DNA from 2 places in the Methylophilus sp. DMC18 genome. Region 2 is predicted to be linked to the other one. Evidence: predicted binding sites of a transcription regulator. Region 2 holds the regulator's gene; the other holds the start of a gene.
The links. Region 2 encodes FNR, which switches genes on or off when oxygen is low (the NO sensors DNR and NnrR bind a similar motif). Its sites were predicted from a motif close to TTTGATNTANATCAAA; they were not measured.
Positions count from the first base shown of each region.

Region 1: ACT53G_RS02940 (OmpW/AlkL family protein) is a predicted target of FNR. The motif match lies at 9,044-9,059, and genes of this name have one in related genera.

Region 1 is NZ_JBQUZE010000001.1:645,455-661,627, reverse strand. Features, by position in the region: gene ACT53G_RS02975 (TonB-dependent receptor) at 1-1,556, shown strand, start outside; gene ACT53G_RS02970 (TonB-dependent receptor) at 1,876-3,933, shown strand; gene ACT53G_RS02965 (ABC transporter ATP-binding protein) at 3,930-4,640, shown strand; gene ACT53G_RS02960 (DUF3526 domain-containing protein) at 4,637-6,043, shown strand; gene ACT53G_RS02955 (DUF3526 domain-containing protein) at 6,040-7,335, shown strand; gene ACT53G_RS02950 (M14 family metallopeptidase) at 7,332-8,387, opposite strand; gene ACT53G_RS02945 (hypothetical protein) at 8,630-8,941, shown strand; gene ACT53G_RS02940 (OmpW/AlkL family protein) at 9,122-9,823, shown strand; gene ACT53G_RS02935 (class I SAM-dependent methyltransferase) at 9,942-10,772, opposite strand; gene ACT53G_RS02930 (DUF481 domain-containing protein) at 11,133-12,131, shown strand; gene ylqF (ribosome biogenesis GTPase YlqF) at 12,294-13,229, shown strand; gene ACT53G_RS02920 (GGDEF domain-containing protein) at 13,261-14,448, opposite strand; gene ACT53G_RS02915 (UvrD-helicase domain-containing protein) at 14,674-16,173, shown strand, end outside.
Region 2 is NZ_JBQUZE010000002.1:328,503-344,675, reverse strand. Features, by position in the region: gene ACT53G_RS05540 (hypothetical protein) at 1-119, opposite strand, end outside; gene hrpA (ATP-dependent RNA helicase HrpA) at 159-4,151, opposite strand; gene ACT53G_RS05530 (hypothetical protein) at 5,017-5,436, opposite strand; gene ACT53G_RS05525 (DNA ligase) at 5,459-6,301, opposite strand; gene ACT53G_RS05520 (sulfite exporter TauE/SafE family protein) at 6,424-7,140, opposite strand; gene hemN (oxygen-independent coproporphyrinogen III oxidase) at 7,150-8,535, opposite strand; gene fnr (fumarate/nitrate reduction transcriptional regulator Fnr) at 8,773-9,492, shown strand; gene ACT53G_RS05505 (radical SAM protein) at 9,523-10,377, shown strand; gene ACT53G_RS05500 (FixH family protein) at 10,457-10,678, opposite strand; gene ccoG (cytochrome c oxidase accessory protein CcoG) at 10,771-12,216, opposite strand; gene ccoP (cytochrome-c oxidase, cbb3-type subunit III) at 12,234-13,130, opposite strand; gene ACT53G_RS05485 (cbb3-type cytochrome oxidase subunit 3) at 13,161-13,298, opposite strand; gene ccoO (cytochrome-c oxidase, cbb3-type subunit II) at 13,310-13,936, opposite strand; gene ccoN (cytochrome-c oxidase, cbb3-type subunit I) at 13,947-15,383, opposite strand; gene ccoS (cbb3-type cytochrome oxidase assembly protein CcoS) at 15,525-15,662, opposite strand; gene ACT53G_RS05465 (heavy metal translocating P-type ATPase) at 15,673-16,173, opposite strand, start outside.

The DNA of each region.
Region 1 (16,173 bases), on a different contig from region 2:
CGGGTGACTTCAGTTACTATGTCACGGGTTCTTATCTCTCCAATAATCGCGGCATCGAAAATACCACCGATAGCTACAACCCGATTCATGATAATACCCAGCAAACCAAAGGCTTCGCCTACATGTCGTACTTGCTGAATCCGGAAACGCAAATTGTGGCGATGCTGGGCTCTTACTATGGCAATTTTCAAATCCCTAATAACCCGGCGCAGGCGGCCAACAGCGACTATCTCTCGGCCTTAGGTTTGTCTGGCTATAATTCCTCCAGCCTGAGAGATCACCAGAACGAACGTAACCAGTACGGCATACTGGCCGTGCAGAGCTCCATTGGCGCTGATTTCGATTACCAGGTTTCGCTGTTCACACGCTATACCAGCACCACTTATACGCCGGATATCACGGGGGGCTTGGCCTTTAATGGCGTGGCCTCGCGCGTGTTTAGAGACAGCATGAGCAATGGCTTGCAAGCCGATGGCAGCTATCACTGGGGAGATAGCCACACCATCCGCATGGGGATGTTTACCAGCACCGAAGATATCACCAGTAACAATACCGCCAATGTGTTCCTGACCTCGGGCGGCACGACGACCAACACCCAGGCCACCATTGTTGATAACAATCACAAAAACGGCAACACCTTACTGGCGCTTTACTTGCAGGACGAATGGAAAATCAACAACAGCCTGGTGATGAACTATGGCGTGCGAGCTGACAAAATGAATGCCTATGTCAGCGGCGGCCAACTCAGCCCACGCCTGGGCCTGGTATGGAATGCCACGCCTGAAACCACCTTCCATGCGGCCTACTCAAGATACTTTACACCGCCTCCGACGGAGTTGGTCGGCACTAAAACACTGGCCTTATTCAGCAATACCACCAATGCTGCGTCCAGTGACCTCAATGGCGCAGTCAAACCCGAGCGCTCACATTATTTTGACGTCGGCGTCAGTCATCAATTAACGCCCAAACTCACCGTGGGCTTCGACAGCTACTACAAAATTGTACAAGACCTGATTGATGAGGGTCGCTTTGGTGAAGCCTTGGTCTACACGCCTTTTAACTATGACAAAGGCAGAATTTATGGCTTTGAATTGACCGCGAGCTATAAAGACGAAGCCTTCTCAGCTTATGCCAACCTCTCACGCTCCATGAGCCTGGCCAAGAAAGTCGTCTCTGCACAATATAACTTTGAGCAAGATGAGCTGGACTATACCGCCAATCATTGGGTGCATACCGACCATGACCAGCGCTACACCGCATCCGCCGGCGTCGGTTATTTATGGCAAGGCTATCAACTCAGCGCCGATGCGTTCTTTGGCAGCGGCCTGCGCCGTGGCTTCGCCAATACCGAACACATGCCCGCCTACACGCAGGTCAATCTGGGGGCCAGCACCATGATCAACGCAGGCACCCTCGGCAAGCTGGAAACCAGGCTGGCCATCATCAACCTGTTTGATAAAAAGTATGAATTACGGGATGGCTCGGGCATTGGCATTGATGCGCCACAATTTGGGCCACGCAGAGGGGTGTTTATTGGTCTGAATAAATACTTTTAATCTGCTGCACCGCTAATCATGTGATGGACCAAGGACCTCTGATCATCGGTTAATCGGCGGTCCATCCCCCGATTGAATGATCAAAAAAGTGACAGTCCATCACAACAAGCGCCCACAACGAGGCTGCTGTGTTTTTTTTCTACACCAGACATTGTTTTTTAAGGAGAAGTCGCATAGATCACTTTACAATCATTCTTATTTAACAGCTTTAACCCAATAAAAATAAAACATATTGCTTCAGCCACCGGGTGAGATGAGGCACAAAGAGAACACACTGAACCAGATTGATGAATACGCAGACTTATAGGGAAGATAAATCATGATGTACCCAAAAACGATTGCCAGCCTGCTGGCAGTCATGTTGTTCCCGGCGGTAACGGTTTATGCTGAAGACTCGGTAGAACTGGACCCCTCCAAACAAAGCAGTAAAGCCAAGAAAAATGAAGCACCGGTCACCAGTGTCGAGCTGGATAGCGTCGTGGTGCTTGGCAAAAAAGAGCAAGTCTCAGCCACTGATAAAGGCCTGGCTGGCTCGGTAGATGTCATTACGCGTCAAGAACTCGAGTACGAACACGTCACCGATACCCTGGAATTGTTTAGCAAAACACCAGGCGTGGTGCTGTCTCGCTTTAGTCAGGGCATTGTCAATACCGAAGTGTCTATCCGCGGTTTTAGTGGCGATGGCGAAACGCCCAATGCCAAAGTGCTGGTAGATGGCATTCCGTCTAACTTGTTCTCAGGTCTCAGTGAGCTGGATTATCTGTTCCCCACCAACATTCAGAGTGCCCAAGTATTTAAAGGCACCAGCGACGCTTCGACCGGCCTTTTTGCCACCGCAGGCAACTACAAGGTAGAAACTCGTAAAGACGTCGGCAAGCAATTGCAATTTGGTTATGGCAGCTTTCAAACGCGCGAAATGCAAGGCTACTATGGTGAAAAACAAGGTGATTTCACCCAAAACTATGCAATCGGCTACCGTAAAGGCAATGGCTTCCGTGCCCATACCGAAAATGAAAAAATTGCCTTGTCCGGCCGTTGGCAGCTAGATTTTGAGCAGTCCAGCCTGGCATTGAGCGCCAAGTATGGCAAATACAATTCGCCTGAAGCACCGGGTTTTATGTCCAAACAACAGGCGCGGGATGATCGCAGAGGCGTAGCCCCCAATGCACTCAACGATAGCGGTGAAAAAGAATTCAAGCATTTGAGCCTGCATTACGATTACTTTTTTAATAACGATCTGGATTTAAGTCTGAAAGCCTATTGGCAGAATTTTGATCGTGAACGCAATGTACGTTTTTTTGGATCGCCAGGCCTGGAACATCGCTTGGAAGACGAAACCTCGATTGGCTTTGTGAGCAAGTTAAACTGGAGAATCAATCCCAGCTGGGCTTTTGAAACCGGCTACGATATTGAACGCCAGCATGTCGATGAATTCCGTCAACGGTTGACCACTATCCGGCGCAATGCCCAATACGACTTCACCGCACAAGGCATTTACGCCAAATTTGAAAACACGCCGCTGGACTGGCTACGCTGGAACCTGGCCTATCGGGTGGATTATTTGAACAGCGACCCTAGAAACCAGTTTGTGATTAATGGGAATACGCTCAGGACACGCATGCTGGATAACCAGACCATCGTACAACCCAAATTCAACTTGTTTGCCAACCTGAATGCGCAGCAAACTTTATTTGTAAATGCCGGGCGCAGTTTTCAAACACCCACTGGCGTTAACCTTAATCTTTATAGTACCAATGGCCCGACCAACGTAAAGGTTGCGATCAACGATGGCTGGGAATTAGGAATCAAGAGCCAGTGGCATCCTGATTTGAATACGCGTCTTTCTTATTGGCAACAAAAAGCCGAAAACGAATTTATTAATATTGACAACATTAACCAACTCATAGGTACCACCCGCAGGCAAGGGATAGATGCCAGTTTTGACTATGCGTTAGACGAGCAATGGCACTTTTGGGGCAATGTGTCACGGGTAGAGGCCATTATCGTGAAACCGGATGCATTACATCCGCAATTCAAGGATAACTCGGTCCGCAGCATCCCCTCTTACACCGCCTCGCTGGGCTTGCAATATGCGCCCAATGCAAACTGGATTGCACGTGTTCACGTGGATAGCCAAGGCGACTACTACGTCAATGAGAGTAACCAGGGCGGAAAATACGGCGGCTATACGCTGACCAATGCCAATATTGACTATAAAACCAGCTGGGGACGCGTCAGCTTGTTAGCCAATAATATTTTTGATCGCTACTATGAGTATGTGTATGACTTTTCATCCACAGGTGCGACCAACCAGCTTAACTTCGCTCCAGGTACTGGCCGTAACTTTATGCTCACAGCAACGGTGGATTTTTTATGACTGCATTGCTATCGATTCAACAGCTCAGCCTGGGGTTTTCCAAGCGGAAAATTCTAAATCAGCTTGAGCTCAACTTACAGGCAGGTGAAGTCGTCTCTGTGCTGGGCAGCAATGGCGCCGGTAAATCAACGCTGCTGAAAAGTATTTTAGGCTTACATGACACGGCCGAACAAACAGGCAATATCCTGATTGCCGGTATTGATATCGCGCAGGACCGCCAGCGGGCGCTATCGCACCTTGCCTATGTGCCGGAGCAACCTGCCGTGTATGGACATCTCTCTGCGATAGCAAATATCCGTTACTTTTTAAGCCTGGCCAACATAGGTGAAGAAAAGGATATTAACAGCTGCCTGACCATGGCCGGCCTGCCGGAAACAGCTTGGCACCGGCCTTGCAGCGAATACTCCAAAGGCATGAAGCAAAAGGTGATGCTGGCGTTTGCACTTGCCAAACGGGCCACGCTGCTATTGCTTGATGAGCCTAATTCAGGGCTGGATCCACAGGCTACCGAAGACTTAAACCAGCTGATTGTGCAATGCAAAGAAAGTGGCATGGGCGTGCTGGTGGTCACGCATGATGTGTTGTCCGCCATTGGTTTTTCTGACCGCTTGCTGATGCTGACCAATGGGCAGTTGCAACCGGTAATGCTGGACCAGTCAGCACTGACACTGGATAGCCTGAAAAAACTGTATCAGGGGCAGGCATGAGCGCATTGATCTGGAAAATCGCCTGCAATGAATGGCGCAGGTTATGGCATGCGCGGGTTCCGGCATTGTTAATGATAGTGCTGGTGACATTATGGGGCATTGCCGCCCTTGCCGCCCATCACCACTGGCAAGATCATGCACAGACGGTAGCTAAGGTGACAGCGCGCAGCCAGCATGACTGGCAATCGCAACCCGACCGTCATCCGCACCGGGTCTCGCATTTTGGCGATTTCGTCGCCAAGCCGGTCCATCCGCTCAGTGTGATCGAGCCCGGCATCCTCGACCAGTCTGGCCATCTGGTGTATCTGGAAGCACATCGTCTGAACAGTGCCAACTTCAACCCGGCGACTGAAGCCACTACGCTGGGCCGCTTTTCATTAATTACACCAGCCATGATCGTGCAATGGTGGATGCCACTGTTTTTGATCATGATTGCCTATGCCACCGTCACTGCCGATAAAATCACCGGCATCCTGGCTTTCATGCGCGGCAATGGCACCCCTGGCTGGGTGATTGCCGCCGGAAAATGGCTGGCATTGTTTTTACCATTGCTGCTCCTTTTGTGCCTGCAAGCACTGTTGACGCTGGCATGGAGCTGGCAGAGCGATCAGTTATTGGCCAGGCTGGCGCTCATGTTGCTGGCCCAAGCGCTTTACATTGCCGGCTGGTGCCTGCTGGTCGTCACCGTGTCCTGGTACAGCCGGCAACTGCATAGTGCCTTGCTGACGTTATTGCTGTGCTGGGTCTGTGTCTGCATCATTTTTCCGCGCGGGCTGGCGAATCTGGCCCAGATCGCCTATCCAACACAGCCTCGCGCAGAGGCTGAATACCATGCAGAAAGCAAGCTGCAAAGCATAGGTGACAGCCATAACCCTGACGATCCGCATTTTCAGGCCTTTAAACAGAGCATACTCAACAAATACCAGGTAAGCCGGATCGAAGACCTGCCAGTAAACTACCAGGGACTGCTGATGCAGGAAGGCGAGCGCCTGACCACGGCCGTCTACCGCGAACAACAGTCATTGCATGACGCACAGCTGGCAAAACAGAATGAAAGTATCCGGCACTGGTTATGGCTGACACCGGCATTGGCGCTGCAATATATACAGATGGCGGCTAGCGGCAATGACCTGCCGCACCACCAGGCGTTTATCCGGCAGTCGGAAGCCCGGCGGTATCAATTAATCCAATATCTGAACCAGATCCACACTTACAAAGTGGACCAGCATGACGATAAGAACACGCGTGTTTCTGCCGATTTTTGGAAGAACGCGCCCCGTCCCCCGGTGAATCTGCCACCGATGGTAGTCAGCCACGCCAGTCTGACAGCTGCCTTTCTGGTGTTGATTGGCTGGCTGTTATTGCCTGGCTCCTTGCTTGTTAGGGTTTCGCACCGACTATGAAACATGAATTCACTCTGCTGCTCAAGCAACGCAGCCTGACCCTATTGCTTTTGCTCAGCCTGGTACTGGTTAGTTTTAGCTTGTTAAACGGCTGGCAAAATATCCGTCATATCCAGTCCCAGATCCAGCATGCGCAACAGGAAGAGACCCTGCGCAAGCAGGACTTTATCCAGCACAACAGTCATGACGGGGCACTTGAGGCAGGAGAAGTCGGCTATTACCTGTTCCACAACGTCTATTACCGCCCTGGCGAATGGAGCTTTATTGCCCTGGGCAACCGGCTGGTGGTGCCGTACGTGCAACGGATACGTTTACTCGGCTTGCAAAGCCAGCTTTATGATGGTGAGTCGCATCACCCTGAATACGTGATGCTGGGTACCTTTGACTATGCTTTTTTGCTGGTATTTTTTGCGCCTTTGCTCTGTATCGCCCTGATGCATGACCTGAAAGCCAGCGAGCAACAGGCGCAACGTTTACTGTTTTTGCATAGCCTGGTAAAAGAACCAGGTCATTTCTGGTTTAAACGGGTGTTATCCCGCTGGGTGCTTGTCACGCTTGTCTTCGTACTCCCGTTATTACTGTTTGCCGGGATGCACTCGCTTTCCTTGTCACCCCTGTTACAGATTTTGACAATTACAGCCTTATATACGTTTATATGGTCTGCATTGTGTAGTGCTGTCAGCCTGCGCAAACGAGCGCTCAACGCCAACTTCAATGCCATGTTGCTGAGCAGCATTTGGGTCATGTTATGCGTGGTCTTACCGAATCTTTGCCAGCTATGGCTGCACGCCCGTTATCCCTTGCAAGACGGTAGCCAGCTTGCCATGCAGCATCGGCAATTGGTACATGGCGCCTGGGATTTACCAAAAGAGGATACGCTGAAACCCTTCTATGCCTTGTATCCGCAATGGAAAGATACTCCGCCCGTCACAGGCCGCTTTCACTGGAAATGGTACTTTGCCTTTCAGCATATGGGCGACGTCCACTTGCAAGCACAAGTGGCTGCCCGGACACGAACCTTACAAATGAGGGCGGATGCCGCAACAAAGATGGGGCGGTGGTTACCCACGGTCTGGGCACAAACACAACTGGAAGCGGTCGGATGCAGCGATATTAGCCATTTGCTAGTACACAGACAGCGGATAGAGAAGTTTCACACCCGCCTGCGTGAAGCCATCTACCCTTTTTTGTTTGAGGAGCGGGCACTACATCGCAAAGAGATTGAATCCATGCCAGTCTTTGACGCAAACGAGCCGTGCGCGCAAGGTCCGCATCCTGATGGCAACAGCTAAGGGGCCTTCACCACACCAATAGATAATGTGACTTCGCCCGCGCGTATCGGTGGCGTGGCATTTTGAATCAGGATGCGCCCGGCCACAGGCGCACGCAAAGTTTCAATCTTCTCGCCAAAATAATCCGTCACTTCACCTACGACCTGCCCTGCTGTCACCCAATCGCCAATGCTGGATTTGGCCGTAAACAAGCCGGTTTGCTGGCTGCGTATCTCAACCATTTTGCTGTAATAATGAATTGGCGAGGCTACCTTTGTCGTGTGTTGCGTGCTGACATCTATCGTTTCAGGCGCATCTATCATGCCCAAGCCACTCATGGCCTGTGCACAAGCTTGCGTGATCATGGCCACAAAAGCGGCATCGCGCTGTGCAAACTGGCCGACTTCCAGCGTCAATGCAGGCTTGCCCCTGGTCTGTGCCGTATTCGGATATGAGATGGAATGATCAGGATCATTGGGCCTGCCGTCATAGAGCACAATATCTGGCAATCCTAAAAGATCAGCAAAATGCTGTGTTCTGGCATCCAGCGCTGGCACGTGCAACACCGGGGAATACGCATGTGGCCATAAATGCTGGTTGGCACTGCCAGAATGGATGTCAATCAGGTAATCCGTTTTGCTGATGACTTGCGCCGTTAAAAAATCGGCGATCTGCTCAGTCAGGGTGCCTTGTGCGCTACCAGGAAACACCCGGTTCAGGTTTTTCTCATCGACCGGACTCAGTGCAATGCGACGTGCATGAAAACCTTCAAGATTCGCCAGATGAATTAGAATCAAGGTCCCTTTCAAGTGTTCAGGCTGTATCTGCTTGCGCAACTGCTGCAAGGCCAGTATCGAAGGAAATTCATCGCCATGGATACCTGCTGTCAGGGTCAATACCGGTCCTGAAGTTTGCCCATGAATCACCGTCACCGGAATCGCCGTTGACGACACGGCCATCATCCATGAAGAGACAGTGCCTGACGCAATCTGCTTGCCCGCCAAATCAAAGGCCTCCCTTGCATGCAAACTTCCCCAAGACAACAACAGCATGCAAAGCCAGCAGAAGCGCATTTTTTCCTCCTCAATGATATGCAACATTGTTGCGGAATATGATGTATATGTAAAGCGTTAAACCAGCAGTGAGCTCGCCAACGGCGACGATTGAGCGAGCCATTGAATGGCTAAACGGATGAACTAAAGAAACTAATCGCGTACATGCCTTACTAAAAGATTGATGCACATGATTTAAACGCCTATGATCTGCTTTTTAATTCATGGCTTGTTGTTATACCGCTTTTTTAATGGAGTCCCGCATGCGTATACTGACCCTCACCGCTCTTTTGATCTTGACCTTCAGCGAACCAGTTTTTGCGCGCAATATCAGCGTCGAACAATCTGAAGCCGCCAGTGCCCGCGATGCCGTAGGCGACGCCATGAGCAAACTCAGCGATATCGAGCAAAAAATTCAACGCCAGCAATCCGTGCTGACGCAAGCACAAGAAACGCTTAAACAATATCAGGCGGAAAAAGCCCAGATTGAAAAAGACCTCGATGCCAAAAAAGCCATCTTTGAACAAAAGTCCAAAGCACTGGATGAAGCCTGGAAACAACGCAACGACTACTGATCCAACAATCCAGCCACCCAAAACCAGTCTGAGGACTGGTTTTTTTATCACTCCATGCGTGCGCTTTGCTTTTTGCACGGCGTTTTAGGCAAATCCAATCCAGTTGACCTGCATCAATATACGGCCTGACTTGCTGACCTACAATGCATTCAAGTTCAATGCACTAATGGAGTGATCACAATGAAAAAAACCGCAATCAGTTTAATGTTGGCTGCTTTATTGCCAGCCCTCAATGTTCAGGCAGAACAAGGCGACTGGGTTATCCGCCTGCGCGCCACCAATATCAGCCCGAACGAAAGTAGCGATCTGGGCAAATATGTAAACAAAAATATTGCGGCAGGCGCGATGTCTAGCGGTGCAGAATTAAAAGCGGACAGCAATACTATTCCTGAGCTGGACATTAGCTACTACTGGACCAAAAACATTGCGACAGAACTGATTCTGGCGCTGGGCTCCAAGCACGATGTCAGCATCACCAAAGACTCAGGCACTACCGTCACCAATCAATTACTGGGTAGCATTGATGCTTTACCGCCAACCTTAACCGCACAATGGCACTTTAACCCCGACCAAACCTTTGACCCCTATGTCGGCGCCGGGATTAACGCAACCTTTATGCTGGACCGCCGCCTCGACCTGCGTCAAGGCCCATTAGCAGGTCAAAAAATCAAAATTGACCGTGACAGCTTTGGTCCTGCCTTGCAGGCTGGTCTGGATGTTAACCTTAAGGATGGCTGGCTGCTGAACGCGGATGTGAAATACATCTGGATGAATACCACCGTAAAAATGCAAAACCCGCTCAATGGCAACGCCTGGACAAAAATTGATGACCTGGATATCGATCCATGGGTGATCAGCCTGGGTTTCGGCAAGCGCTTCTAGTTAGGCGCATAACGTCTCTTCCCTGGGGCAAAGCATTAGCTCCATTCACCTCTGATACTCTCCCAGTGTCAGAGGTTTTTTTATCTGCGCCTGACTGAGCGTAGCCTAAAAACAAATGCTAAAAGTGAAACCTTGGCGCAAGGCCAGACAAATGTAACTGCTCCAGCAATTGCAAGCCGCGCTCACGCGCGCTGCGTTTACGCTGGCCAGTATACTTGGCAATGATCAGTTCATTTTTCATAGAATGCTCCCAGCCTACCAGCTCGGTCACGGTCACCTGATAGCCATGCGCTTCCAGCGCAAGGCAGCGCAGCACATTGGTCACCTGGCTGCCGAACTCACGCGTATGGATAGGATGACGCCACAACTCACTTAAAAAAGTTTTTGATAAGGCCTCAGCTTTATGTTGCCGTAGCGCTTCAGCCACCTCCGCCTGACAACAAGGCACCAATACCATAAACTGTGCCTGCTTTTGCAAGCCAAACGCAATCGCATCATCGGTGGCGGTGTTGCAGGCATGCAAGGCCGTCACAATATCAACCTGTTCTGGCAGTTGCGCGGACTGCATGGCTTCTGCTACTGTCAAATGCTCAAACTGCATGCGGCTAAAGTCGCATGCTTGCGCCAGTTGGCGCGACTTTTCAATCAATTCACCGCGGCTCTCAATGCCAATCACCTGGCCTGCCTGATGCTGTTTCAGCAACAAGTCATACAAAATAAAGCCCAGGTAAGATTTGCCGGCGCCGTGATCAACCAAGACGGGCGAAGGTTGTTTTTCCATCACCGCCTGCATCAGCGGTTCGATAAAGTTGACCAGATGATAGACCTGCTTGAGTTTGCGGCGGCTATCCTGATTGAGCTTACCGTCGCGGGTGAGGATATGTAAAGCCTGCAATAAGGGCAAGGATTGGCCAGGCCTGACCTCGGGGGGCAATAATGTTTGGACCATGTTGCGGACTACTTTAAAATGCTAATACGCCAGTTTAACAGCACAATTGTTTGACGGCACGTGAGTTTAATCGCATGAGATGAACGGCATGTGCCTAAGTGCGTCTGCTACAGTCTTTGAGTCCCATTTTAGCGGGAACTCTCAGGCTGGTTTTGCAATCATGTAAGAGACAGGGTGGTCAGTTTTATAAAAAACACCCGCCTTTGCAGCGCAACCGCTGCATTCAATCCGCTGCCACGCAGCGCTGTTGTTCAATCGAATCAGGGAGTAGTACCTATGCCGCAACAATCCATGCTTCAGGCACGCCGATATCTATCCTACACCGCGCCATCACAACCGTGGCGATGGTTGCAATGGGCCTTGTTACTGCTCCTGCTAACGACGCATCTGGCGCAAGCAGATACGGTATGGCTCAAAAACGGGGACAAAATCACCGGGACGCTAGGCGTCAAAATCTCAAACAAGCTCACCTTTAAAACCAGCTATGCAGACGAGATTAAAATCAACTGGGATGACATCCACAGCATTGATGCGGAAAAGTCTATCCTGATGCAGCTATCAGATGGCAGTATCGTTACCGGACGTTTGATACACAGTACTGAGGGGCAGGTCATTCTGGATGAGGAAACGAATACACGGCTGGTGGACACTGAACTCGGCGAAATTCATTACATCAATCCGACCCTGGATCTGATTGGCGAAGGCTATGTCTGGACCGGGAACATGAGCCTGGGTGGTGCCTTTAACAACGGTAACAGTAAAAACCGCAACATGCAGTTTAATGGCGAGTCGATTTTGCGCGGCTTTGATACGCGCTATACCGTACAGGGCTACTACTATTGGGCTGCAGATAAAGATCGCCAGACTCAGAATAATGGGCGAGTCCGTGGTCAGTACGATCACTTTTTCACAAAAAAATGGTACGGCTACTTGAACACGATTCAGGAAAAAGACCGCTTCCGCGACATTCGCTTGCGTAGCACCTACAGTGTGGGTACGGGTTACCAGTTTTTTGAAAGCGAAAAACGCAATCTTTCACTGGAAGGTGGTCTGTCATACATCACCCAGGATTATTACGAGGAAAGTAACGAGAATCATGCGGCCTTGCGTTGGGCGGTCAACTATAACCAATACCTGTTTGATTCATTTGTGCAAGCATTCCACCGGCATGAAGTCACTTACACGCCGAACTCGCCGTCACAAATCCTGCTTTACAGCTCCACCGGCTTGCGTTTTCCGTTTATTTTCGGCTTGAGTGCCTCTACACAAGTTGACTATAACTATGACAGCCGCCCTGTCGATGAACGGCGTAAAGGCGATACGCGCGCGCTGTTTACGCTGGGTTACAGCTGGAAGTAATCGCTAAAAAGACAATCGTATTTAGTGGCTGGCCGCTTAAATGTTAAAATACGCGCTTGATGGTGAGGTGCGCAGCTGATAACGGCATAGAGTTCCCTCACACAACCGGGTACGGCAAAGACATTGAACCCGTATTTTTTGAGTTAAGCATGGAGCAAAAATATGGCGATACAATGGTTTCCGGGGCACATGACTTCTGCCCGCAAAAAAGCAGAAGAGACACTGGAACACATTGATGTCGTCATTGAAGTGCTGGACGCCCGCGTACCCGCCGCCAGCCACAACCCCATGATTGAGGAAATGCGTAACTTCCGCCAGCGCCCTAACCTCAAAATCCTCAACAAAGCCGATCTGGCTGATCCGAATGTGACGCAAGCCTGGTTGAATTACTTTAACAGCCAGCCCAATACGAAAGCGGTTGCCCTCTCCTGCAAAAAGCCCGGTGATGCAAAAAAAATCCCAGGTCTATGCCGCCAACTGGCCCCGCATCGCGGCACGCCGCTGAAACCTTTACGCATGATGATTATGGGGATTCCCAACGTCGGCAAATCCACCTTGATGAATGCCCTGCTCAACCGGCGTGCAGCCAAGGTCGGCGATGAACCGGCCGTGACCAAAAGCCAGCAACGTTTCGAACTGAGCGACAGCCTCAACATCACGGATACGCCGGGCATGATGTGGCCCAAAATCGAACACGCCTCAGACGGTTATATGCTGGCCGCCAGCCATGCGATTGGCCGCAATGCAGTAATTGATGAGGATGTGGCTGAGTTTTTGGGCAATGTGTTGTTGAAGCAATATCCAGCGCTCATGAATACACGCTACAAGCTGGACGTGATGAAGCTGAATGTGGCTGAAATAGATGGCATCGACTTATTGCAAGCCATTGCCAAACGCAGAAGCTACAAACGCAATGATGGAGAGTGGGATATGGAGCGCACAGCGATGGCCTTGCTCACAGACTATCGAAGTGGCGCCATTGGCCGCGTCAGCCTGGAGTCCCCGCAAAGCCGAGCCGAAATGCTGGCACAAGCGGCTGAGCAACAAAGTAGTCCGGTTCAGGAAGAAATACCCGCCTCTGAATCAGACCAAGCGTAAAGTCTACGTCAACGGCAGGAGCGCTCTGAAGTTAGGCAATCACGCTGGCATGCCGTTTCGCAGGTTTACCTTTCACTGGGGACTTATCAAGCAATTGCTCTATATTGCTCACAATACGGTTGCGGCCGTTTTGCTTGGCACGGTAGAGATTCTGGTCTGCCGCTGCAAACAAGGCATCAATCACATAGCCCATGGTTTCTGAACTCACTGCCCCCACACTGACCGTACATTTAATCGCCTGGGTCTCACGACTCATGCTCTCCACGCCGGCAATGCTCACGGGCGTCACCTCAATAATCCGGCGGATGCGCTCTGCCAGCACCATGGCCTCCTGCTCACCGGTGTTGGGCATCAGGATGCAGAACTCCTCACCACCATAGCGCCCGATGACATCGCCGCCACGCAAGGCGGCACGTATGGTCTCGGCGCAAGACTTAAGCACCACATCGCCCACCAGGTGACCATACACATCATTCACCTTTTTAAAATAATCCAGGTCGACAATCAGCATGCCCATGGGGAGCTGAATGCGTTGCGAAACCGCCTGCATGCGACTGGCGGCTTCTTGCAGGCCACGCCGATTCAGCACCCCAGTCAGGCCATCCAGCGTCGCAATCGCCTGCAAACCGGCTTGTGCCTTGACATGCATAACCAACAACAGCAAGCTCACCACCGCCGTGATGACCAGCATGAAAAAGGACACCAGATAAGCATGGATACTCCAGTCGCCAAAACCATCGAGACTCGCCTGATCCGCCAGGCCAACCTTGACTGCGACAATGGCCAGGATCAAGCCAACCATGGCAAACAGACTACAACACAGCCAAAAGATATTGGCGACAAAATCTTTTCCATGCCCCACTAAACTGCGGCTGCCGTAGGCAAATATCCAGAGCAAAACGGCTAAATTACTCAGTAGCAGCCAGCGATTGGAAATATGCATGTTCAACATCACGGCATTGCAGGCCAGCAAGGTTGTAATCACGAGCAAGGTCCAATAGCGGTAAACGCGATACCCCCTGAACATGCGTATCCCATTGACGAGCTGACTCAAGCCTTGTGCCACCAGAGTCACCGCCGCCGCAATATAGATACTTTGTGGTCCGATGATGAGGCTAGTTTGAGAAAAGAAATACACGGCCAGTCCACAGGCAAAAATGAGCAAGCCTCGCACCCAACCCATGATCAGGCGGCGCTGCTGATAGGCCCCAGAAATCATCAAGACCAGAACCAGCGTTAGGGTGAGTCCAATTGATGATAGAATGGCGCTATTGAGATCAAACACAGGGACGGACAAAGTTAGTTAACCTGAAGAAACATCATACTATGGTTACAGGACTATACCCATATAAATGAAAGGGTTGAATAGTCCATCTAGGCTAATAATTGTCTGCTTTCCCATTATTCTCCACTTTGTACTGAAACACGTTTTATCAATCCGCTCATGCAGCATCTGTTAAATCCTCCCCAGCGTGAAGCGATTCACTATCTTGACGGCCCATTGCTGGTACTGGCAGGCGCTGGCAGTGGTAAAACCCGCGTCATTACCCAGAAAATTGCCTACCTGATCAACCAGGCGGGTTACCAGGGTCATCAAATCGCAGCGATCACCTTTACCAACAAGGCCGCGCGTGAGATGCAGGAACGCGTGACCCCCTTGCTGGAAGGCAAAAGTGGCAAGGGACTTACCGTCACCACTTTTCACTCGCTAGGCTTGCAGATTTTGCGCCAGGAAGCGGCGCTGCTCGGCTATAAACCGCAATTCTCCATTCTGGACGCCTCGGACAGCTTTAAAATCCTCAGTGATATTTTAGCGACCACCGACAAGCAACTCTTGCGCAAAACACAATGGCAAATCTCCAGTTGGAAGAATGACTTTATCAGCCCGGATCAGGCCAAATCACAAGCCGATGAAGAGCTCACCCATGCCGCAGCCCGGGTGTATCAGCTTTATCAGCAAACCCTGCGCGCATATCAGGCGGTAGACTTTGATGACCTGATCAAGGTGCCGGTGGAGCTGTTTGATCAGCACAGTGAAATGCTGGAAAAATGGCAACGCAAGTTGCACTACCTACTCGTGGATGAATATCAGGATACCAATGCTTGCCAGTACAAGCTGATTAAACAGCTAACCGGCCTGAGAGCACAATTCACCGCCGTAGGCGACGATGACCAGGCGATTTATGGCTGGCGTGGTGCCGACGTGGAAAACTTGCGTCAGTTGACCACAGACTTTTCCAAACTCAAGGTGATCAAGCTCGAACAAAACTACCGCTCTACCGTGCGGATTTTGCGCGCGGCCAACCACGTCATTGCCAACAACCCCAAACTGTTTGAGAAAAAACTATGGAGCGAACTCGGCACCGGCGACCTGATCCACGTCACGGCGACGCAAAGTGAAGAGCACGAAGCAGAAACCGTGGTGATGAAGCTGCAAGCACACAAATTCGAGCATCGTACGACTTACAAAGACTACGCCATTCTCTACCGCAGCAACCATCAGGCACGCATCATCGAGCAGTTTCTGCGTAACCACAAAATCCCCTACACAATTTCGGGGGGCCAATCATTTTTTGACAAGGCTGAGATCAAAGACATCATCAGCTATCTGCGCCTGATCATGAACGAAGATGATGATCCTGCCTTTATCCGTGCCGCCACCACGCCGAAAAAAGGCATAGGCAACACCACGCTGGAGCGATTGGGCGAATACGCCAGCGCACACAAGATGTCATTGTTTGCCGCCGCCTTTGAAGGTGGCTTTCAGCATGAGGTCGGCGCCAAACAGCTCGATGACCTGCTAACCTTCTGCCGCTTTATCCAAACACTGCAAGGCCGTGCTGTCAAAGACCCTGCTAACGAAGTGCTCAGCGATTTACTCACCGCCATCCAGTATGAAAGCTATCTGTACGACGGTGAAGAAGCCAGATCTGCCGAGACGCGC
Region 2 (16,173 bases):
ATCAGCAGCGACACCAAAATCGCCCACATCAGGCGTGCCGGGATGCGCAACACGCGCTCGCGTTGCTTGGGCTTTAGCCAGTTAGGCGTACTAAATGGTTCAAAGGGAGAAGGCTGCATGAACAGGGTTGGTCACAGGTTAGCAGTGGTCACGCGATACTATTGCATTTCTTGCCAGAGTTTTTCAAGACGTTTGATTGAGACAGGATAAGGCGTCCTTAATTCCTGCGCAAATAATGATACACGCAACTCCTGTAATTGCCACGCAAAGTCTTGTAACTGGTTGGTTACAGGCAGATGCGCCTTGCGCAATTGCTCAATTTTTTGCTGCCAGCGCTGCTCCAGTTGTACCAGCGCCTGCGTATGGCGGCCATCACGCTCTATGCTGGTCGGATATTTGTCTATGCGCAGCTTGATCGCCTTGAGATAACGCGGCAGATGCGGCAATTGCTCCCACGGGGTCCGGCTAAAAAAACCGTGATACAACAAACCCTGTAATTGTTGCTCGCAGTCGCGTTTGATTTTCTGCGTCACCGGCGTCATTTTCTGTAACTGGGCAACCAGCACCTGATACTCATTGGCAATCAGTTGCGCCTGCCCGGTCAGCGCCTCGGTCACCGCTGGCAAGCGGGTCCGCGCCCGTGTTTTCAGTTGCATAAACTCGGCATTGCTGCGCGGCAAGTCGTCCTCGGCAATAAAGGCGCGGTCAGCAATACATTGCAGCATGTCTTCACGCAACTGGTCAGAATTCATGATGGCGCGCAACAGCAAGGCATACTGGTTAAAGCCTGGCAGGCCTTTTTCCAGTTGTTTGACCTGCTCCTTGAGCTCAAAACGCATCAGGCGGCAGACGCCTTTACGGTGAGCGGCCAAGGCGGCTTCTGGCGTATCAAACAGCTTGATGGCCACGCTGTCACCATTGTCTTCGAGGCCCGGATAGCCGGTCAGTTGGCGGCCATCTTTGCTAAAGGTAAGGGTGGCTGGCAAGTCGCCAAAATCCCACTGCTTGAGCCCGGATTTTTCAATGCCGGGCGAGCCGGTTCTAAACGTCAGTTGCGCGGCCGAGCCCAGTTGTTTTTTGAGCTGATTCCAGTCGCGGCCCATGCCTAGCTCACGGCCTTTTTCGTCGACCACGCTAAAGTTCATGCGGTGATGTGGTTCCAGGCCCGCCAGGTCAAACTCTTCCGGCTTGAGCTTAAGCCCGGTTTTTTGCTGGATAAACTCAGCCAGAGCGGGCAATAATGGCTGCGCAGTCTGCTTGGATTCGAGGAAGCCGGTCACGAACTCCGGCACCGGGACACAAACGCGGCGCAGGGTTTTGGGCAAGGCTTTAATCAGTGCCGTCACCTTGTCACGCACCATGCCCGGCACCAGCCATTCAGTCACGGTAGCATCAAGCTGATTGAGCAAGGCCAGCGGTATCGTCGCCGTCACCCCATCCAGCACATGCCCGGGTTCAAAGCGGTATTTGAGTGGCACGGTTTCGCCGTCTACCACCATGGTCTCGGGAAACTGTACCTCGGTAATGGCACTGGCGCCATGGCGCATCAGCGATTCGCGCGTCAGGTACAACACCTTGGGGTTGGCTTTTTCAGCGTCCTGCCGCCACTTTTCAAATGCAGCGCCATTATAGACACGGTAAGGGTCTGCAATCGGCGGCACCACCTGGTCATAAAATACAAACAACTGGTGTTCGTCGACCAGCACGTCCTGACGTCTGGCTTTATGCTCCAAAGCCTCCACTTCGGCGATCAGGCGACGGTTAGCTTCAAAAAACGGGGCCCGCGTGTCAAATTCCATATTGGCCAGGGCTTCACGGATAAAAATTTCACGCGCTTCGGTCGGCGCAATCGGCCCATAATGTACGCGGCGTTTGGGCACAATGGTCAGCCCGTACAAGCTCACGCGCTCCCAGGCCACCACTTGCGCGGTTTTGCGGTCCCAGCGCGGGTCGCTGTAATGGCTTTGTGTAATGCCACGGCCGCCGCCTTCATGCGCAATGGGTTCTATCCAGTCCGGATCAATTTTTGCAACGCAACGGGCATAAAGCTTGGTGGTGTCGACTAACTCGGCGGCCATCACCCACTTGGGGCGGTTTTTCTTGAGCACCGAGCCCGGTGCAACGGTAAAGCGGATCCCGCGCGCGCCGGCATAGGTCTCGCTATCGCCATCTTTAAAGCCGATATTGCCAAGCAAGCCGGACAGTAACGCACGATGGATTTGCGCATAATTCGCTTCTTGCTGATTGGGCTTGATATCAAGCTCATCCACCATTTCCAGCAACTGCGCATGCAACTCACGCCATTCCTTCAGCCGTAAAAACGAGAGAAAGTTCTGGTGGCACTGATTGAGCAAATCACGGTTGGACTTTTTGCTTTTGAGCGCCTGCTCATACCAGTCCCACAACTTGAGATAACTCATAAAGTCAGAGTCATCCGCCTTGAATTTGGCATGCGCATTGTCGGCGGCCTCGCGTTTATCCATGGGCCGCTCCCGCGGATCCTGGATGCTGAGTACGCTGGCAATAATCAGAATCTCACGCACGCAGCCTTCTTTTTTTGCGGTCAGAATCATGCGCGCCACACGCGGATCCAGCGGCAAGCGCGCCATCTGCCGACCCAGCTCGGTGATCTCACGACGCTCGGTCACCGCCCCCAGCTCTTGCAGCAACTGATAGCCATCGCTGATCAGGCGTGAAGAAGGCGCCTCAATAAACGGGAATTCACCGACATCCCCCAGCCGTAAATCCGCCATGCGCAAAATCACGCTGGCTAGCGAGCTACGCAGAATCTCGGGATCGGTAAACGCCGGACGCTGGTTAAAATCATCCTCGCCGTACAAACGCACGCAAATGCCGTTAGACACACGCCCGCAGCGCCCTGCCCGCTGCTTGGCTGCCGCTTGCGAGATTTTTTCAATCTGCAATTGCTCGACTTTGGCGCGCGGGCTATAGCGGTTGACTCGGGCCAGTCCGGTATCAATCACATACTTGATGCCAGGCACGGTCAGCGAGGTTTCCGCCACGTTGGTCGCCAGCACAATGCGGCGCTGGCCGCTGGGCCGGAAAATCTTTTGCTGGTCTTCTATACTCAAGCGCGCGAATAGCGGCAAAATCTCAATCGACTTCAGCTTGGGCGAGCGGCCCTGGTATTTACGCAGATGCTCGGCGGTATCACGGATTTCACGCTCACCCGGCAAAAACACCAGAATATCGCCATCCCCCAGACGCAACAAATCCTCGGCGGTATCGAGGATGGCATCTTCCATGACTTCCTCTTCGTCATCCTCTTCCAGCCAGCGCGTCTCGGTACGCGGCGGCTTGCGCTTGATGCCCATCAGGTCCTGCGCAAAACGGTCTATATCATCCAACCCATCATCAATCGGCACTTCCACGGCCACCATAGTGGCCTTGTTGCCCAAGGGCCGGTAACGAATTTCCACCGGATAAGTCCGGCCAGAGACTTCAATCACTGGCGCGCCATCAAAGTGGTTCGAGAAGCGGTCTGCATCAATCGTCGCCGAGGTGACGATGATTTTCAAATCTGGCCGCTTGGGGAGTAACTGTTTGAGATAGCCCAACAGAAAATCAATATTCAGGCTGCGCTCGTGCGCCTCGTCGATAATGATGGTGTCATAGCCGTTAAGGAATTTATCGCTCTGCGTCTCCGCCAGCAAAATCCCGTCCGTCATCAACTTGACGTAACTGCGTTCGGACAACTTGTCGTTAAAGCGCACCTTGTAACCGACCACCTCACCGAGCGGACTTTGCAACTCCTGCGCAATGCGCGACGCCACCGAACGCGCAGCAATCCGGCGTGGCTGCGTATGGCCAATCAAGCCACTCACCCCACGACCGAGCTCGAGGCAGATTTTAGGCAATTGTGTGGTCTTACCCGAACCGGTTTCACCACACACGATCACCACCTGATGCTTGGCAATCGCCGCTGCAATCTCATCCTTTTTACCACTCACCGGTAACTCTGGCGGGTAATCAGGCTGAGGCAATGCCGCCTGACGCGCCTGCAACCGCTGCTGGGAAGCCTGTACCTTGTGTGCAAGTTCCACCAGCGCTTTATCCACGGGTTTATTTTGTTTTAAAGCATCGCGTAGCTGCTGCAAACGACGTTTGAGCGGAAAGCGATCAGCCAGCATGCACTGGGGGAGTTGTTTTTCGAGTTGGCTGATGAGTTGGATGGGAGAGACGGCAGTCATAGGGGTGAGATTTTATCATGGCATGCGAATGGGGATGCAGCATGACGGCTTACATCTAGCTTAAGATTTAAGCTGGCAAACAAATTTCTCAGGTTTTTCGCTTACATAGGCTGTTGTAACGCTTCGATGCCAAGCTTAACTTAGGGGAATTATTGATTTCGCCTTTACGGCGACCGTTCTTTCTTATGCTTGTCCATAAGAAAGAAGGCAAAGAACAAGACACCCTTGCTTCCGCTTGTTTCCTGCGTTGCTCGCCAAAACAAGCGGTCACGAAACTCGACCTGGCAGCTCACAACATACGTGAGCTGCTGCGGGACTCGAACAGTCGCTCCCTTCTTCCTTGTTTTGGCTGCGCTACTCGGCGCGGCAGATAGGGGCCCAAAAACCACTGAGCGCCACACGTAGTGCATTAAAGAAAGAATTGGAGTTTTTGAACGGTCCAAATTTTTAGGCTGTGAGTTTGACGCGACAAATCCCATCCCATCACGCTGAGTAGCGGAAACAAAGTAAGAAACAAGGGAGCGACTGTCCGAGCTCCGCGGCAGCTTGCGGGGTGTGCAAGCTGCTAGGGCGAGTTTCGTGACCGCTTACTTTGTTGAGCAACGCAAGGGAGCCGAAGGCCGTGATGGCTGGGTGTCCTCTTCTTTGGCTACGGCCGCCACTTTGTGGCTTAACCTAAAGGTTAGCCTACGCCGCAACACTCCGTTAGTTGTGGTTACTTTCTGGGGGACAAGCACCAGAAAGTGACTCGCCGAGAGGCGAAAAGAAACGTTACCTAAAACACTCTAAACTCAAATGAAAAGAGTTAATTTCTCACACACTCCTCCACTCCCGTATTGCCTCCTTTAAACCCAGGCTCAAAATAAAACTTCCTAAAACTCAACTGTCCCTTGGCATTTTTCTTAAACTCGGCAATCCCGGTTCCATAATCATGCGTCTTGCCGCCATATTCGCCATTTTCCATCGGTAAGGCAAAATGCATCGCCGCATGCATGCCGTGCACGGCAGCGTGGCCTTTATAAGTGCCATAGTCCGGCACAGCCAGTTCAAAATCATAGCTGGCATCCGCGCCTTTACTGTGCTCCGGGCGCAATTTCATGGTGACTGTGCCGGTGTATTTGCCTTCATGTGCATCGTCACCGGTACAGCTGTAAACACCGCTTAAATCCAACGCATAGGCGTTCATTGCAAGACATGTGACTGCGAGTCCAAGCATCCATTTCATGATGTGATCCTTTCTGTTTCAATTATTCCGGTGGCCGTACCCGCACAAAGCGGGCAAATTTTGGTTTGCCGTTTTTGGTGAGGTCGCGGTAGGTAAACGTCACCTGGCTGCCGATAGGCGGTGGATGTGCCCGGTCAGTATCTTTAAAGCCAGTGCCAAGTTTGAAGCGTATGCCTTGCGCGGTTTCGACCACTAATGCACCCATTTTACCTTGGTATTTGCCTTTGCCGGGCACGTAGGCAAGGACTTTGGCTTCAGCATCCAGTTGCGGCTTGAGTTTGAGTAACACGTGGCTGCGGCCAGTCAGGTAAGGTGCATCGGCTTGATGCAACATGAGGCCCTCACCTTTATGCGCCACCACCCAGTCCAGCGTGCGCTTGAGCGCAGCGGTATCTGCTACGCGAAACTGTTTGATGGCTTTGAGATACGGGCTCTGCTGACGTTTAACCAGTTGCTCGATGTGCTGGGCACGTTGAGTGAAAGTGCCTGGGGCCATTGGCAGTTCAAACACATAATAGACCACATGACGCCACTCCGCTTCATCAGGCTGCGCGCGGCGCACAGTGGCAGAGAGTCTTTCAAATTGTGCGCGGGCGATCCACAGTTCACCATCCAGGGGCTGTTGGGGGAGTTTTTGCACAAACCAGGCCGGCGCGTGGATGGGATGGCCCTGTCGACTGATCAGTTGTTTGCCATCCCACACGGCGCGTATGCCGTCGAGCTTTTCGCTGACCAAGTAGTCGTTGACAGCGAGGCCTTCGTGGTAAACCTGTGCCAGCAGGATTTCTGGTACCTGCGCATAGGCTGGCATGCCAGACTGACTGATCAGCCACAGTAAAAAACAGATGCGCATCCATATCATCATCACCGCCCCAATTGTTAATTTAATTTAACAATCGTAAGTTAGCGGAATTTAACTAGGTAGGCAATATGCGGATGGCGAAAACGAGCATCCCGGAGGCTGCTTGTGCAAACAATCAGACAAGGCTATAACAACTGGCACCACAGTTTGTCGTGATGCATGACGTCCATCCACAGCGCCACCAGGCTGAGGGCGACCAGCAAGCCGCCACTCAGGCGCATGCCTGCCGCTTCACTGAACCAGCGCGGCAGGCTTTGCTGGCCCGCGCGCCAGAAAAAGGGGGCCAAGGCGAGGATGGTGGCGGAACCGGTCGCGAAGGCAATCATGACCAGTGCGCCTTGCAGCCATTGCGACTGGAGGGAGGCCAGCATCACCGCCGAGTACAGCAAGCCGCAAGGCAGCAAGGCCCAGACGATGCCGGTCACAAAATAGCCCGACCTGGCATGCGCGGTATGTTGCTTGATCCATGCCCAGACCAATTGCGCCCGCTGCACCGCCCATTGTGGCTGTCGGCCGAGGATAAGTAGCAACACGCCCCAGGCGAAGATCAGCGTATGCGAGAACGTCCACAATGGTTGAAACAGATGGCTCTGATTGGATAACCAGGCCAAACCGCGCAAGGTTTCGGCAGCAATCGCGCCGAGCAAGCCATAGCCGAGCATACGGCCCAGGTAAAAACTCCAGGGGATGATCTGTACGACACGCAGAGGGATGGAACGCGGGGGATTGGAAAGATTCGGCGGCGTTTGCATGGCGCCGCAAGCAGCGCCACACATCAGCACACAGTGCGGGCCGCCTGCCAGCCCCATGACAAAAGCAGTCAAGAGTAAACTGGCTAACATGCCAGCAGTTTAAAGGATTTTGGAGAACCTTGCACGGTTGGCATCGTGCTGCAAATAACGGTCAAACACCATGGCAATGGCGCGCACAAAATACCAGCCCATTTCGGTGACTTTGAGGCCATCGTCTTCGAGTACGACCAGGCCTTGTTTCTCTTTCTCGGCCAATTGCGCAATTTCTGCCTGAAAATATTGCTTGAAATTGACCATGTAAGACAACTCAATGGACTCGTAACTCAGTTCACCATGGCACATGACCGCCATGATCACGGCACGGCGGATCAGGTCATCGCGGCTTAATGCCAGCCCTCGCACGATAGGTAACTGGCCTTGGTCAAGAAAGTCATAATACTCTTCGAGGGTTTTGGCATTCTGGCTGTAAGTAGCACCGATCTTGCCAATCGCGGAGACACCCAAAGCCAGGATATCCTGATCAGCCATGGTGCTATAGCCCTGAAAGTTGCGGTGTAACCTGCCCTGTTGTTTGGCAATCGCCAGCGGGTCATCAGGCAAAGCAAAATGATCCATGCCGATAAAGACATAGCCTGCCAGCATCAGCTGCTGAATCGCTTCTGACAGCATTTGGATTTTATCTACGGCATGTGGCAAGTCCGCTTGCAAAATCCGGCGTTGCGGCTTGAAACGTGACGGCAAGTGCGCGTAGCCATATAACGCGATACGGTCTGGCCGCAATTGAATGATCTGGGCGATGGTCTGGCGGAAGGTCGCCGGGGTTTGCTTGGGCAAGCCGTAAATCAAGTCGGTATTAATAGACGCAAACCCCAGGTCGCGCGCATGTTGCATCAGGCTTTCAACCTGCGCATAAGACTGCACCCGGTGCACGGCCTGCTGTACCTCGGCATCAAAGTCTTGCACGCCAAAACTCAGGCGGTTAAAGCCCAGCTCGCGCAAGTGTTGCAAGCGTTGCTGATTGACGGTACGTGGATCAATTTCAATCGAGTATTCACCATCTTTGGCAAAGGCAAACGCCTGCTTGAACATCTGCATGAGTTGGGTCAACTCGGCATCATTGAGAAACGTCGGCGTGCCCCCGCCCAGATGCAACTGGTTGACGGTTTGCTTTTTGGCAAACTTGTCCAAGTGCAAATCAAGCTCGCGTTGCAGGTAGTTGAGATAAACCGCGCCTTGCTCATAACGCTTGGTGACTATCTTGTTGCATGCGCAATAAAAACACAACGAGGCACAAAACGGGATATGCACATACAACGAGAGCGGCTGCGTCCAGTTGCTGATATTGCGCTGCTCGGCCGCCTTGAGATAAGCAGCGGCGTCAAACGCCTCAACAAAGCGGTCTGCTGTCGGATAAGAGGTATAACGAGGCCCGGAGACGTCATAGCGCTCAATATGCTCTTGAGTAATCAGCAACGGGGAGTTCATGGTTTCTGGCAAATTCTTTCCTATCAGTATCCCGAAACTGGACTTTACGGGTTCATCTGGCGCTACTGTGCCATAAACCAATGCAGGGCTTTTTGACACAAGTCAAATGCAGCTTGCGTCGCCTGCTGCATAATGCGTCTAAATACAAAAGGAAGAGGTCACACCATGTTCAATGAAATCGCAACCGAAGAGGCGTATAATTTGCCGCATGTTCAACGTCAGTCAAGGACGCCCTCCATGCAAGCAGAATCCAGTTTCAAGGTTGCCTGCTCCAATTGTAACTTGCGTGAACTGTGCCTGCCGGTAGGCTTGAGCACAGATGAAATGACTAAACTGGATGGCATGGTTGCCACCCGTAAAAAGATCAAGCAAGGCGGTCACTTGTATAGCAGTGGCGATGCCTTCACCACGCTTTATGCGATCCGCACTGGTTTTTTCAAGACCTGCGTCGTCTCGGAAGATGGCCGTGAACAAGTCACCGGCTTTCAGATGGCTGGTGAAATCATGGGCTTGGATGGCATTGTCAGTGACAAGCACAACTGTAACGCCATTGCCCTCGAAGACGCCGAAGTCTGTGTCATGCCCTTCAATCATGTCGAAGACCTGTCGCGTGAGATTCCCGTCTTGCAACGCCATGTGCACAAAATCATGAGCCGCGAGATCGTGCGCGAAAACGGCGTCATGATGTTGTTGGCTAATATGCGCGCCGAAGAACGCCTGGCGGCGTTTCTGCTCAACTTGCTGCAACGCCTGCATGCACGCGGCTACTCCAAAAGCGAATTGATTTTACGCATGACGCGTGAAGAAATCGGCAGCTACCTGGGCATGAAACTGGAAACAGTCAGCCGCACTTTCTCCAAATTTAGTGAAGAAGGCATTATCGAGGTCAAGCAAAAGAATATCCGTATTCTGGACCACGAAAAGCTTAAAACCATCTTCAACGCCAGCACCTGCTAGGCGGTTGCTGACGTCTGTAAGCGCTGAGGGATGCCACTGCCTTCGTCTCTATTTGAGGCCTTACAGCGCATGGCCGCGCAACAAGCCTGGCAATATATTTATCCTGTCTGGTCCCGCCGTGCGCAGGGCCTTTCCATCGGCATAAACCTGCACCCGAATCAATGCTGCAACTGGCATTGCATTTATTGCCAGGTGCCAGGGCTGCATCGCGGCCCCTCCCCGGTCATTCAAATAGAGCGCCTGCAACAAGAATTAAGCACCTGCTTGCACTGGCTAAGACAGCACTTACACGCAGCAAAGCGTGTATTGTCGGAAGATGTGCAGGATATTGCCTTTGCCGGAGACGGCGAACCGACCACCTCGCCGCAATTTCCTGAAGCCTTGGCACTGGTTGAACGATTGCTGAGCCAGACAACACAAACAGACCGTCCGGCACGGGTCAGGCTCATTACCAATGGCAGCCAAATGCATCTGGCCACGACACAGCAAGCCTTAAAGGTACTGCAACAGATGGGGGGAGAAGTCTGGTTTAAGCTGGACGCAGGCAACGATGCAGAAATGCTGGCAGTGAATGATGCGCGTTTGCCACTTAGCCTGCATCTGCAACGGCTGCAGGCTTGCAGCATGGCTTGCCGGACTTGGGTGCAAACCGCTGTGATGCAGCGACGTATCGCGGACCAACTGGTCACCACCCCCGCATTGGCCGTCTATGTGCAGGCGTTGCTACCACTTAAAGAGAACATTGAAGGCATTTTGTTGTATGGCATCGCCAGACCTAGCCAGCAAGACACGCTGGCCAGCATTCAAGCACCAGACATCCGGCTGTTACAGCAGTATGCTGAGGCTTTGCGCACGCAGGGTTTCAACGTGCGCCTATTTGCCTAAACGCTGATCTCCTACCCGCAATGCTCGCGCCTGAATCAGGTCTTAGACGCGCGTCAGCGCTGAGAGACAGGCAGACAGTTTACTGTTCAGCAGGCTTCAGGCCGGTCTGCGCATGGTTACGCGCCTGGATGGCGGGCGCCATGGCATCTGTCTGGCCGTCTTGCGCTTGCGCATCCAGCGTTTTGTTGATTTCTATGCCCTTGCGGTAGTAATCATCAATCGCTGGATCAGGATGCGTAATCGCCAGATACAGGGTAATGAAAGAAGCCACAATCACGGCAGAAGGGCCGCCTATAATCATCCAGACATAAGGGTTGTGATACCATTTTTTCTGGTCAACCGCTTTAGCGGCCGGTTTCTGCTGTGCTTGGTGTTGTGACAATCTCTGCTCCATTAGTTGCTCGGCACAATAAAGACCGACTTTTCTTTGACCGCTTCGCTGGTTTGTAAATCCGTCATTTCGAAAAAGATTTTATGGGAACCAGCTCTGGTGACCCCATCAGGCAACTCCAGCTCAATCACCACATTGCGTGTCTCAAACGGCCGCAAGCCTTTGAAGTCCTGGCTATTCTCGTCAGCAAAATGCACCACCAAGCCTTCGAGCCCCGTGACCTTCAATGCATAGTCATGCACGGCTTCGGTATCATTTTCAAGCTTGAGGTTATACACGTTCTCAATCATGCCTTCATCAGTATAGCGAGACATGACTGCACGATCACGTAACACATCCAGCCTGAAATCGGGCTTGAAGTAGAGACTGACCACCATACCGATGGTGAGCGCCAACAAAATCGTTGTATAAATAATCACGCGTGGGCGTAGCAAACGTTGCAGCATTTGCTGACGGCTCCAACGGTTGGTGATGCCGTTCTGCGTGGAATATTTGATCAAGCCCTTGGCATAGCCCATTTTGTCCATTACATCGTCGCACGCATCAATACAGGCACCGCAACCAATACACTCGTACTGCAAGCCTTTACGGATATCAATTCCGGTCGGACACACTTGCACACAAATACTGCAATCAATGCAACTGCCCAGGCCATTGGCATTCTCGCCAGCTTTTTTAGAGCGTGCACCACGCGGTTCACCGCGTGCCTCGTCATAGGTCACAATCATGGTGTCATCATCAAACATGGCACTCTGAAAGCGGGCATAAGGGCACATATATTTGCAGACTTGCTCACGCATATAGCCTGCATTGCCATAGGTAGCAAAGCCGTAAAAGCAAATCCAGAACGTTTCCCAGCCACCCAATTGCCAGTTCACAATATTGGGCACCAGCTCGCGAATGGAGGAGAAGTAACCGACAAACGTCACGCCTGTCCACAAGCCGAAGGCGATCCAGGCAAACTGCTTGAGCGATTTGCGCGTGAGCTTGTTCAGAGTCCATTTGCTGTCATCGAGGCGCATACGTGCGATACGATCGCCCTCGATTTTATTTTCCATCCACATGTAAATCTCGGTATACACCGTTTGCGGACAGGTGTAGCCACACCACAAGCGACCGGCAATGGCCGTAAACAGAAACAGCGACAGCGCAGACACAATCAGCAAAAACGACAGATAGATCAAGTCCTGCGGATGAAAAATCAGGCCGAAGATATAAAAGCGCTTGGCATCCAGGTCGAACAGCATGGCCTGACGACCATCCCATTGCAGCCAGGGTACACCATAGAAAAACAGTTGCGTGGCCCACACCATGACCCAGCGCCAGTTGTTGAACATCCCGGAGACGCTACGGGCATAGATCTTATCTGCGGATTTATAAAGTGACAAAACCACCTCCTGTTCAGGGATGGTGGTTTTGTTCACAGCGTTTTGTTTAATATCGCTCATGGGTTATCTGCATTCGCCTATTTGTTGGAAAGACCCCAAACATAAGCAGTCAGCAGATGAATTTGCTCTGGGCTGAATTTTTCTTTCCAGGCTGGCATCACGTTGTTTTTACCTTCATGAATACGCTTGATAATCGCGGCTTCACCTTGACCATGCAACCAGATGTTGTCTGTCAGGTTAGGTGCACCAATCGCCTGATTGCCCTTACCTTCTGGGCCATGGCAAGCAGCACACACCACAAATTTGTCTTTACCGGCATTGGCACGACCAGAGTCATGAATACTGCCAGACAAGCTCAATACGTAGTTGGCGACGTTTTTCACATCTTCTTCAGAACCAACAGCAGCAGCCATGGGAGGCATGATGCCATTACGACCATTGTTGATAGTCAGCTTGATCGTATCAGGTGAACCACCATACAACCAGTCATTGTCGGTCAGGTTAGGAAAGCCACGGCTCCCTTTGGCGTCAGAACCATGACAAGCAGCACAGTTGTTCAAGAAAATACGCTTACCGATGTCGCGGGCTTCAGGAATCTTGGCCACTTCTTCTACCGGCATGGCTGCATATTTGGCATACAGCGGGGCGATCTTGGCATTGTTCTTTGCCACTTCAGCTTCGTACTGCTTGACTTCCGACCAGCCGAACTTGCCATTGTAAGTCCCCAAGCCTGGAAACAGGTACAGATAGGTCAGGCCAAAAATTACGGTAATGATAAATAACCCTACCCACCACATTGGCAGCGGATTGTTCATCTCCTTGATGCCATCCCATTCGTGACCATTGGTGTTATCGCTATCCAAAGGCACTTTGACGCGGCTTGCGAAAATCAGCAAACCGACACAGAAAGCAATCCCGCCCAAGGTAATGGTCGAAATCCAGATCGGCCAAAAACCATTTACAAAATCATTCATGATGTTTTCCTTAACCTTTCCGCGCAGTGTTTAGTCTTGGTCGAACGGCAGATTTTGCGCGTCCTTGAATTGCGCGGAGTTGCGATTGCGCCATGCCCAAATCAAAATTGCCACAAACAGGACGAAACTGAGTACTGTAAAAAATATGCGTAGTATGTTGATATCCATGGCGCGTCTCCTTATTTCAGGTGTGTACCCAACACTTGCAGGTAAGCCACCAGTGCGTCCTGCTCGGTTTTGCCTTTGATTTCATCCCCAGCAGCCTTGATCTGCGCGTCGGTGTATGGCACGCCAACTTTACGCAGTGCAGCCATATGGTCACCAATGGTTTTGTCGTCAACCAGGTTTTCTTCCAACCATGGATAGGCTGGCATGATGGACTCAGGAACGACATCACGTGGGTTGTGCAGGTGCACACGGTGCCAGTCATCACTGTACTTGCCCCCTACACGGTGCAAGTCAGGACCCGTACGCTTACTGCCCCACTGGAACGGGTGATCATAAACATACTCACCAGCAACCGAGTAATGGCCATAACGCAGCGTTTCAGCGTGGAAAGGACGAATCATCTGTGAGTGGCAGTTGTAGCAACCTTCACGCAGATAAATGTCACGGCCAGCCAGTTGCAACGCGTTGTAAGGCTCCAGACCACGGATAGGCTCGGTGGTTGACTTCTGGAAGAACAAAGGCACGATTTCGACCAGACCACCAAACGAGATCGTGATGAAGGTCAGCACGATCAGCAGGAAGTTGCTGGTTTCAATCTTTTCGTGAAAATTGCCACTATTGTTTTGATGCGTAGCCATAGTGAATTCCTTAAGCGTGAGCAACCACAGCTGGCACTTCTACAGTGACTGCTTTGCCGTTAGTTGCTGTTTTATATGTATTCCACAACATGATGATCAAACCGCTCATGTACAGGAAACCACCCAATGCACGTGTGAAGTAGTATGGGAACTTGGCTTTCACACTTTCAACGAAGGTGTACGCCAATGTGCCGTCAGCGTTCATGGCACGCCACATCAAACCTTCCATCACGCCGGAAATCCACAATGCAGCGATGTACAACACCACGCCGATGGTTGCCATCCAGAAGTGCACTTCAATCGCTTTCACGCTGTACATTTGTTTTTGACCAAACAAACGTGGAATCAGGAAGTACAGGGAACCGATAGACACGAAACCAACCCATCCCAGCGCACCAGAGTGCACGTGACCCACGGTCCAGTCAGTGTAGTGAGACAAGGCGTTCACAGTCTTGATCGCCATCATCGGACCTTCAAAGGTACTCATACCGTAGAAAGACAGGGAAACAATCAGGAAGCGCAAGATTGGGTCTGTGCGCAGTTTGTGCCATGCGCCAGACAAGGTCATGATACCGTTGATCATGCCACCCCAGCTTGGTGCAAACAGGATCAGAGACAACACCATACCCAATGACTGTGTCCAGTCAGGCAAGGCAGTGTAATGCAGGTGGTGAGGACCCGCCCACATGTAAGTGAAGATCAGTGCCCAGAAGTGGACGATAGACAAGCTGTAAGAGTAGACAGGACGCTCAGCTTGTTTAGGCACAAAGTAGTACATCATGCCCAGGAAGCCCGCAGTCAGGAAGAAACCTACCGCGTTGTGACCATACCACCACTGCACCATCGCATCCTGTACCCCGGCGTAAGCAGAGTAGGACTTCATGAAACCAGCAGGAATCGCAGCACTTTCAACGATGTGCAACAAAGCCACCGCAAGAATAAATGCACCGTAGAACCAGTTAGCTACATAGATATGCTTTACTTTACGGATACCGATAGTACCGAAGAAGTTGACTGCATAAGCAATCCATACCAAGGCAATCAGGATATCGATTGGCCACTCCAGCTCGCCGTATTCCTTACCCTGGGTATAACCCAAAGGCAGAGAAATGGCAGCAGCCACGATGACAGCCTGCCAGCCCCAGAAGGTGAAGCTGGACAACTTGTCGCTGAACAAACGTGTCTGACAGGTACGCTGAACAACATAGTACGAGGTAGCAAATAAAGCACAGCCACCAAACGCGAAAATCACTGCATTGGTATGCAGTGGTCTCAAACGGCCAAAAGAGGTAAACGGCAGGCCCAGGTTCAGCTCTGGCCACACCAGCTGAGACGCAATAATCACGCCCATCAGTGTACCCACAACACCCCAAACCACTGCCATGATTGCGAACTGGCGGACTACACTATCGTTGTAGGTCGCAGCCTTCACGGTTGCATTTTGCATGGATTTCTCCCAATGATTAAAACAAACACCCAACACTAAAAAAACTTCTAGTTGTTCACCCTGATATTCTCAGAGATGTCACAAATTTGATTTGACTCACATCAATACTGCTTAAGAATCCCCGTTCCTGCTTGAGAATTCCTAATCCTGCTCGAGAATTCTGGACCCCTCTTCCTCAAGGTCTTCAAATTGCCCGGTTTGAATGGCCCACCATAAGCCACCCAAAATCACAAACACCAGCAACACTGCCAGTGGGATCAGTAAGTATGCAATTTCCATTGAGCGATGCCTAACCTTTCTGCCAGGCCGACTTATCCCAGTCGGTCAATCGCAATGCATTTAACAGTACCAGTAACGAACTGGCCGCCATCCCCAACCCGGCTAACCAGGCAGGCAACAGCCCCATAATCGCCAAAGGCACACCGGCCGCGTTATACAACGCCGCCCACAACAAATTCTGTTTTACGATGAGGATGGTTTTTTTGCAGTGTGAAATGAGCGAAACCAGCACGCCGATATCATTGCCCAACACTACCATATCGGCCTGTGCCTGCGTCAAAGGGACGCCGGAACCCATTGCAATAGAAGTATGCGCTGCTGCAATGACAGGGCCGTCATTCAAACCATCACCTACCATCAACACTTTCCGCCCCTGTTGTTGCAGCTGCTTGACATGCTGCAGCTTATCTTCTGCTTTTTGTAACCCTGCTGCTCGCTGGATACCCAGTTGTGATGCAAGGTTTTTAACGGCCGCTATTCTATCACCAGATAACAGTTGAATATCAAGCCC